2 regions of the Clostridium neonatale genome follow, and region 1 is predicted to be linked to the other one. Evidence: riboswitches for the same ligand, from Rfam matches in the RefSeq annotation. Region 1 holds a riboswitch; the other holds the start of a gene.
The links. Region 1 has a riboswitch for thiamine pyrophosphate ahead of thiW (energy coupling factor transporter S component ThiW). Riboswitches for the same ligand answer to the same signal wherever they lie in the genome.

Region 1 (4,745 bases):
CGACGTTGCAGGAATCAATAATATAGGAAACTTCTGGGCAGGAACTGGTACACAAGGCGTGACTGGTATGTATATGACAGGATTCTTCCCAGTAATGATGTTTGGTTTACCAGCAGGAGCTCTTGCAATGTATCATACTGCTAAAGATAACAAGAAGAAAGCAGTTTATGGATTATTATTAGCAGCGTCAATATCAGCATTTTTCACAGGGGTAACAGAACCTTTAGAATTCTCATTTATGTTCTTAGCACCAGGATTATACTTAGTTCATGCAATATTATCAGGAATTTCAGCAGTGGTATGTACATTATTGCCAGTAAGATGCGGATTTAACTTTAGTGCAGGTTTTGTAGACTGGTTCTTAAGTTTTAAAGCCCCAATGGCTGAAAATCCACTTTATATTATACCAATAGGCTTAGTTTTTGCAGTTATTTACTACGTTGTATTCCGTTTTGCTATTACAAAATTTAATTTAAAGACTCCGGGCAGAGAAGATGATGATGCTGAAGAAATGAATGCAGTACTTGCTAATAATAATTATACAGAAGTTGCATCTATCATATTAAAAGGTGTTGGAGGAAAAGAAAATATAACTTCAATTGATAATTGTGTAACAAGATTACGTTTAGAAATTAAAGATCAATCACGCGTAGATGAAAAATTAATTAAATCAGCAGGTGTATCAGGCGTTATGAGACCAGGTAAGACAAGCCTACAAGTTATAGTAGGTACGCAAGTTCAATTTGTAGCTGATGAATTTAAAAAACTATGTAGATAATAAATTGTTTATAAAGAAATATTTAAATAATTAATCATTTATAAGGATAGCATTCTAATTGCTATCCTTATTTCGGGTAAATTAATAATATTAATGTATTATTTAATAAGTTAGAAAAATATATATATTACAATAATAAAATTTCATTTAAGATGTTTACAGTCTAAGTAAATACCAGCCTACAAAATGTAGAAAAGTAATTGCAACATATATATTTAAATTTTTTGAGTTATAAAATTTAAATATTTAAATAAACTATGCTTATATTCTTATAAAAATGACAAAATAATTATATAATGTAGATACTTTAAATATAATATGTTTTAATAAATTTTGAGAAACATTACAATCGTTAAAAGTAAATAAGGAGAAATTCGATTATGAAAGGTATAGGAATATTTGATATACTTGGACCAGTAATGATAGGTCCATCTAGTTCACATACAGCAGGAGCAGCTAGACTTGGGAAAATAGCAAGAAGTATAGCTGGAGGAGAAATAGCAGAAGTAACATTTTTACTACATGGTTCTTTTGCAAAAACATATAGAGGTCATGGAACAGATAAAGCTTTGGTAGCAGGAATACTTGGGATGGAACCTTATGATGAAAGGCTTAGAGATTCTATGGAAATAGCAAAAGAATTAGGAGTGAAATTCCTATTTAAAGAAGCAGATTTAGGTGATGTTCATCCTAATACAGTTAAGTTTATAATGAGAACTGTAGATGATAACTATTGTGAAGTGATGGGATCTTCTATTGGTGGTGGAAATATTAAAATATGTGAGGTAAATGATAATGAAGTAGAATTTACAGGAATATATGAAACATTGATTATATCTCATAAAGATGTACCGGGGGTCATTAATTCAGTTACTCAGATTCTTTCAAGTGAAAATATAAACATAGCATTTATGAAAGTTTTTAGAGATAGAAAAGGCGAAGAAGCAACTATGATTTTTGAAATGGATAATAGGATAAATGAGGATGTTATAGATAAAATAAAAAAATTAGAATTTGTATTTAAAGTTATTGCAATTAGCCCAGTACAAGAAGAATAATAAATTGCTTTGGAATGCATATAATTTGAGATATAGTATTAAACAATAGCGTAAGAAGAAAGGTGGAACAGGTAATATGCTTGCAAGAACAGGAGAAGAGTTATTAGAATTATGTGATAAACATAATATTTCTTTAAGCGAGTATGCTATAAGATGTGAAGTTGAAGAGAAGGGATCAACAAGAGAGAAAGTAATAGAAAAGATGAGAAAAAACTTAAAAGTAATGAAGGATGCAGCAAAAGCAGGAACTGAAAAAGAAGTTTACTCACTTAGTGGCCTTATTGGCGGAGATGGACATAGATTAAATAATTACGCTAAAAATAAGAAGACTTTAACAGGAAGAGCTACTAATATAGCTATGGCAATGGCCCTTGCATCATCAGAAGTAAATGCTTCCATGGGGAAAATAGTTGCATGTCCAACAGCAGGATCATGTGGAATATTACCAGCAGTTATTTTAGCAGCAGGTGAAGTGTTGGAATTGTCAGAGGATGAAATGATAAATGGACTTCTTGCAGCTTCAGCTGTTGGAATGATTATTGGAATGAATGCAACCCTTTCCGGTGCAGAAGGAGGATGCCAGGCAGAGTGCGGATCAGCCTCTGCAATGGGAGCAGCAGCAGTAGTTGAATTAATGGGTGGAACTCCTAAAATGAGTTTAGATGCTGGGTCAATAATACTTCAAAATGTATTAGGTTTAGTATGCGATCCAGTAGCAGGTTTAGTAGAAATACCATGTGCAAAAAGAAATGCACAAGGTGCTATTACTGCTCTTTGTACAGCAGATATGGTGATGGCAGGGGTTGAAGCTAAAATACCTTTTGATGATGCTGTTGAAGCAATGTATAAAGTAGGAAAAAGTTTACCATCAGCACTTAGAGAAACTGCAATGGGAGGAGTAGCTGCAACAAAGGAAGGACTTAGGCTTAAAGAAAAAGTATTTGGAAAAAATAATGAGTAAAGAATGTAAAATATCTTGACTATTTTATAATATTGGTATAATGTTTAATTTGTGGATAAAATTAAATAATTTATAACTAGGGGAGCTGATACATCGGCTGAGATTGGAAAGATTGATTTCCTAGACTCTTATAACCTGATTTGGTTAATGCCAACGGAGGGAAGTACAAAATAATTGCGTGTATATTTATAATGTAACCCTTTGGGTTACATTTTTTTTTACGTAGTTTTTGTATAGTTTCCTAAAATTAAAAGATAAGGAGGCTGAAAAATGAACGAAAAGAGTAAAGCACAAAAAATTGCACTAAGTGGTGTACTTATTGGTATGGCTGTTATATTCGGAACATTCTCAATACCAATAGGAGCAGCAAAAATATCGCCAGTACAACATTTTGTTAATGTAGTTGGAGCAGTAACTCTTGGACCAATATATGCGATGTGTAATGCGTTTGTAGCATCACTTATACGAAATATATTAGGGACAGGCAGTCTGTTAGCATTCCCAGGTAGTATGGTAGGTGCATTATTTTCAGGTATTCTTTATAAAAAATTTAAGAGAATACTTGTTGCTGTAATTGGAGAAGTAGTAGGTACAGGAATATTAGGAGCATTACTTGCGTATCCACTAGCAGCAGCATTTTTAGGAAAAGAAGGAGCAGTAATAATGTTTGTAGCACCATTTATGCTTAGCTGCAGTGCAGGTGCAATAATTGCATATGTATTTCTAAAGATTCCTGTTATAGAACATACATTAATAAATAGAAGCTCGCATAATTTAGAAGCTAAAACTAACTAAATATTAAGTATTATATCTAAAACAAAGGATGTGAAGGTATGTATAGAGCATTAACAATTGCAGGTTCAGACAGTTGTGGGGGAGCAGGAATACAAGCAGATTTAAAATCATTTTCTGCAAATGGTGTATATGGAATGAGTGTTATAACTGCTATAACTGCTCAAAATACAATGGGCGTATTTGGGATACAAGATATAGAACCGCAAATGATAGAAAAACAAATAGACGTAATTTTTGAAGATATAAGAGTAGATGCAGTAAAAATTGGAATGGTATCTAAAATTGAATCTATAAAGGCTATAGCAAATGCATTAAACAAAGTTGAAGATTTATGTGATATTGTGTTAGATCCAGTTATGATTTCAAAAAGTGGATTTAATTTATTATCACCAGATGCAAAAGAAACATTAGTAAAAGAATTATTTCCACTAGCAACATTAATAACACCTAATCTTCCAGAAGCGGAAGAGATTTTAGGCGTTGAAATAAAGAATTTAGAGCAAATGAAGGATGCTGCTAAAAAATTAATTGAATTAGGGCCAAAGGCAGTATTAGTTAAAGGTGGTCACTTAGAAGATGATGCAACAGACTTATTATATGATGGTAATGAATTTGTATTATTTCCACAAGAAAGAATAAATACAACTCATACACATGGGACAGGATGTACATTATCATCAGCAATTGCTGCTAATATAGCTAAGAAAATGAATATAAAAGATGCAGTAGGTGAAGCTAAAAATTATATTACGGGAGCTATCAAAAATGGTTTTGAGCTTGGCAAAGGCGTTGGCCCAACTCACCATTTTTATAAATATTATTAATTAGTTGTACCCCTGAGGTAGATCAGGGGTAATAAAAAAATTGGGTTAAGTCTAAATTTGTTTAAAAATTCCCTTAGAATTCTCTAGGGAAATATTTAGGAGGAAAATTAAGATGAGTTATAAAACACAAATGGAAGCAGCTAAAAAAGGTATAATTACAAAACAAATGGAAATCGTAGCAGATAAGGAACAAATAGAAGCAGAAAAATTAAGACAACTTATAGCAGAAGGAAAAGTTGTAATACCGGCTAATGTTAATCATAAATCACTAAATCCAGAAGGTGTTGGCGATGGATTAAGAACTAAGATAAATGTGAACTTAGGTATTT
Region 2 (4,745 bases), on a different contig from region 1:
TTTGCTAATTCAAGTCTTGAATCTAATATTTCAAAGAATTTATCTACACTGCCCTTTGCTTGTAGACCTATTCTTGGTAAATTAATAGTTGTTGGAGCAATGTTTCCTCTTCCTTTACAACCAGGCTCCCCATTAACGTTCTTCATTATGTATGTTCTGCATCCCATTGTTGCTGGAACATATCCTTTATCATAGTATTCTTTATTAAAGTCTGCGTCTATATTCATAAAAGTAGGGTTCATTCTTTTTGCTGCAACTCTACATGCTAATTTATATAAATAGAAGTATGGATCATTTTCTTCTCTATTTACGCCTTCTTTAACTCTAAAAATTATATTAGGGAAAATAGGTTGTTCTCCTTTACCTAATCCTTTTTCATATTCTAAAAGGAAAATCTCACATACTAATGCCGCATCTTCACTTGTAGGCAATCCTATGTTTATTGAACTAAACGGAACTTGAGATCCTGCTCTTGAATGCATTGTATTCAAATTATAAACTACACCTTGCATAGCTTGGTGAACTCTTTCCCTTACTTTCTTTTCTAACACTTCATTAATCTTTTCATCTGATAAACCTAATTCTTTAAATTCTTTCCTAATCTCTTCTCTTGTAGGTTCTACAAAGATTGCCATATCATTATCAAAATCTGGATGTGATTGGCCCCCAAACATATCGTTTTGAGTTGATTGAAGTAATATGCAAGATAATTCTGCAGCTGTTTCTATTCTCTTTGGAGCATTTATTGTTCCATATCCAGTGTTGAAACCTTTTTCTAATATTTCTCTTGTAGGTATGTGTAGACAGTTTACAGTTAAATTATAACTATCTAAATCATGATAATATAAGTCTCCAGTTTCATGAGCCTTAGCTAAGAACTTTGGCATTATTGCTAAAGTATTCCACTTATTTGATTCTGATGCTATTCTTAATAACTTTGAGCTAAAGTTATTTCCTACATTTGCATTATCTCTATCTGTTTCTACACCTATACTACGTATAGCTTTCATTAAGTCTGATTTTATTTCTCTAACTTTTGTTCTTTCTTGTCTATATCCAGAATATGCCGCTGCAATTTCCTTAAGACCTTGTTCGCTCAATGCTTTTTCAACTAAATTTTGAATTTCTTCTACACTTATAGTTAATTTTGCTTCTACTTCTATAAATGATATTACCTTTTTTACCGTATCTAGAACTTGACTTTCTTTTAAATCTAAACCGATTTCATTAGCTGAGCCCTTTATAGCTTGAGCTATTTTATCAGAGTTGAAATCCACTTGTCTCCCATCTCTTTTTACAACATATAGCATTAATATTCCTCCCACAACACAATATCTAGTATCATCATTGTTTTATTATACTTTATTAAATATGTGTTAGCAATACTTCTAATTTTTTATTTTTAAACGAAAATATTTCAATTATATCTAGTTAGGTCATATTATCTTCATATTATTCGAATTTTTACCCATATTGGATATTTGACTAATTTAAAGATCATTTAAAATCAGATTACATGTGGATTCAGTATTATTTTAAGGAATAAAAAAAATTTTTTTGTTAAAAATATTTATAAAATAATATAAAAAAAGAGGTTTTAATTATGAAAGGATTTATTCTGGATTCTACATTTAAAGAAAGCTCAATAATTGATAATAATAATAATATCTCAACCATTTCATCTCATAGTTTATTAAATAATACAATTAAGACTTACAATATGCCTTTAAACGAAAATACATCTTCATATATTTCTCATCATAATAATATCGATAAATTAAATGTATATAATGTAATTGACTATATATAGATTTAAATATACAATAAATAATATAGTAATGTGCTAGGGGAGCCTTTGTGCTGAGATTTGAGAAATCATAAACCCTTTAAACCTGATCTAGTTAATTCTAGCGTAGGGAATGCAACCTTATAAAAATAAATATCTATTTATTCGGTTGATATCTCCTGTATAGAGTTGAATCAATTTTCTACTATAATAAAAAAATTTGATTTATACTCTGGCTTACCCAATCCATATAAAATAATATGGACAAGCACACAAAGGAGGTTTTTTATGGAAAATTTTTTTGGATGGAAGGATGAATTCTTTTCATTAACTCAGATTGTTCCTAGTTTAAAGGAACAATTTACAGAAAATCCACAGAATGCGTGGTTAACAGTTGCTACTATAATTGGATGTATTGCATTATTAATTGTATTAATTAAAGCAAAAAAGATAGAATTTACATCTCAATTAATAACAAGAATAGGGATTGCTTTAGCATTAGCAACTATACTAAAACTACTTAGACTTTATCACTTTCCACAAGGAGGTAGTATAACTTTAGGAAGTATGGTTCCTATACTGCTTATTGCATTTATGTACGGACCTCAGGTTGGATGTTTAACAGGATTCCTTTATGGAGTAATTACATTCATTATGGATCCATATATCCTTCATCCAGTCCAAGTACTATTTGATTATCCACTTCCATTTACTGCTTTAGGACTTGCTGGATTCTTTAAGGACAAGAGATTACTCGGTGTAGGTATATCTGTATTCATTAGATTTTTGTGTCACTTTATATCAGGAGTTGCCTTCTTTGGTATGTATGCTCCTGAAGGAATGTCTTCTTGGATTTACTCATTATCTGTTAATGGACCTATGATAGGAATAGAAGGTATCATATGTTTAGTAATAGTATCAGTCCTTCCAGTTAACAGAATAATAAATGCTACATCTAAGTTTGGTACAGTATAATATCATTATTACTTTAAAATAAAAAAATGATTATATTTAAAATAGTTTTACTATTAAATATAATCATTTTTTATTTTCTAAAATATGATTTCTTAATATAAATTAAGACTACAATTATAGAAGAAATAACAAAAATCAAGTTTTCTATTCTTCTACAATTGATATTGCAGCTACTGGGCAGCTGTCTACAGCTTCTTGAACTTCTCCTTCTGTTCCATCTGGTGCTTCATCAACTATGAATCCAGCCTTTCCATCATCCTCTATTTCAAAACATTCTGGACATATAGATGGACATAATCCACATGCTATGCAAGTATCTTTATCAACTGCAGCTTTCATTTTCATACTTCCTCTCTAAAAAATTTCAATTTTATTATTTACCTATAATAAAAGAATTATTCATAATCAAAATAATACTGCCCAAGAATGATTTTCAGATCATTCTTGGGCAGTAAGTTTTATTAATATAATCCTTCGAATATTAATGAATATAATGGATCTTCTTTAACATACTCTTCTAATTTACCTTGCGCTAATGCGTCTGTAAGATTAATATCAATAGGAAGTTCTCCTATTAATGGTATTCCTAAATATTCAGCATTTTCTTCAGATGATTTATTACTAAATACTCTTATCTTTTTGTCACAATCCGGACAATTAATATAAGCCATATTTTCTACGACGCCTTTAATTTTAACACCTATTTTATTAGCCATTATTACAACTTTCTTAACTATCATTGATACCATATCTTGTGGTGTTGAAACAATAACTAGTTCATTTATAGGAAACTCCTGCATAACAGTTAATGCAATATCTCCTGTGCCTGGTGGCATATCTATAAGTAAATAATCAAGTTCTCCCCAGTTAGTATCAACAAATATTTGTTTAAGCACGCCATTTATAATCCCGCCTCTCCAGATAAGAGGTTCTTCTTCTACTGGATTAACAAGATTCATTGATATTACTTTTATACCACAATCAGTTTCAACTGGATCAAATCTAACAACCTCATCATTAATAGGCACTATTCCAGCTCTCTTCTCATTTATACCCAAAACTCTTGGCATAGAAGGTCCTGTAATATCAGCATCAAGTACACCAACCTTATATCCTCTTTTAGCTAACATTGCTGCCATGATACCAGTTACAGTTGATTTACCAACTCCACCTTTACCACTTATTACACCTATAACATTCTTTATCCTTCCGAATCTTGGCTGTAATTTTGAAGATTCTACACCATTACAATCTTCTTTTTTTGTTTGACAAGTGCCCTTACTTGGACAGCTATCACAGTTTCCCATCGCATAGTCCTCCTTGCTCTTTACCAATCTCTTGGCTTTTCATTTGGTTCACTAATGTTAATATTCCAATCCTTATAACTATATTCAGCTTGAATATAGTAATTTTCATAAGAATTGTCTTTTTTATTATCCACAGTTATCAATGTTTTAAATATAGTTGTGCTATACCCTCTATTTTTAACTGTTATTATTGTATCAAATTGATCTGAATTGTTTTTAACTAATTCAGCATTAGGTAGTATTTTCTTTATGCTCTCTTCAAAATCTAATAATTCTACTGAAAATATATATTTCAAGCATTCTGTATCACCTGAAATATCTATTCCGACTTTACTATTAGATGATAATGCATCTTTTTTTAATTCAAGTATATCAAGGATTGATTGATAGTAAATATATTGAAAATCTCTTGGCTTTCTTATAAATGAAAGATTTTGCATTATTGTATTTTCCAAAGTCTTTGGAACTATAAATGACTCTTGATCATTATAAAAATTACCCTTACCTTTTTCATCAGTACCAACTATATAATTATACTTTTTTACTTCGTCTCCAATCTGAACTTCAAATATGTAATCAGGATCAAGAGAAGATTTATCAGAAACGATTTTGCCCTTCTTCAAAATTTTATATATATCATTAATTGCCTGAGGATCATTTACTATAAATCTAAATCC

Region 2: linked by a shared signal. The riboswitch ahead of thiT (energy-coupled thiamine transporter ThiT) and the one ahead of thiW (energy coupling factor transporter S component ThiW) in region 1 are both predicted to bind thiamine pyrophosphate.

What each region holds. Positions count from the first base shown of each region.
Region 1 covers NZ_UICR01000002.1:1,401,416-1,406,160, reverse strand. Annotated here, with positions in the region: gene nagE (N-acetylglucosamine-specific PTS transporter subunit IIBC) at 1-778, shown strand, start outside; gene sdaAB (L-serine ammonia-lyase, iron-sulfur-dependent subunit beta) at 1,159-1,836, shown strand; gene sdaAA (L-serine ammonia-lyase, iron-sulfur-dependent, subunit alpha) at 1,913-2,797, shown strand; TPP riboswitch at 2,866-2,976, shown strand; gene thiW (energy coupling factor transporter S component ThiW) at 3,068-3,592, shown strand; gene thiD (bifunctional hydroxymethylpyrimidine kinase/phosphomethylpyrimidine kinase) at 3,631-4,416, shown strand; gene thiC (phosphomethylpyrimidine synthase ThiC) at 4,529-4,745, shown strand, end outside.
Region 2 covers NZ_UICR01000001.1:109,655-114,399, reverse strand. Annotated here, with positions in the region: gene CNEONATNEC86_RS00510 (anaerobic ribonucleoside triphosphate reductase) at 1-1,310, opposite strand, end outside; gene CNEONATNEC86_RS00505 (hypothetical protein) at 1,604-1,810, shown strand; TPP riboswitch at 1,836-1,937, shown strand; gene thiT (energy-coupled thiamine transporter ThiT) at 2,075-2,761, shown strand; gene CNEONATNEC86_RS00495 (ferredoxin) at 2,906-3,100, opposite strand; gene CNEONATNEC86_RS00490 (Mrp/NBP35 family ATP-binding protein) at 3,223-4,068, opposite strand; gene CNEONATNEC86_RS00485 (YhfM domain-containing protein) at 4,089-4,745, opposite strand, start outside.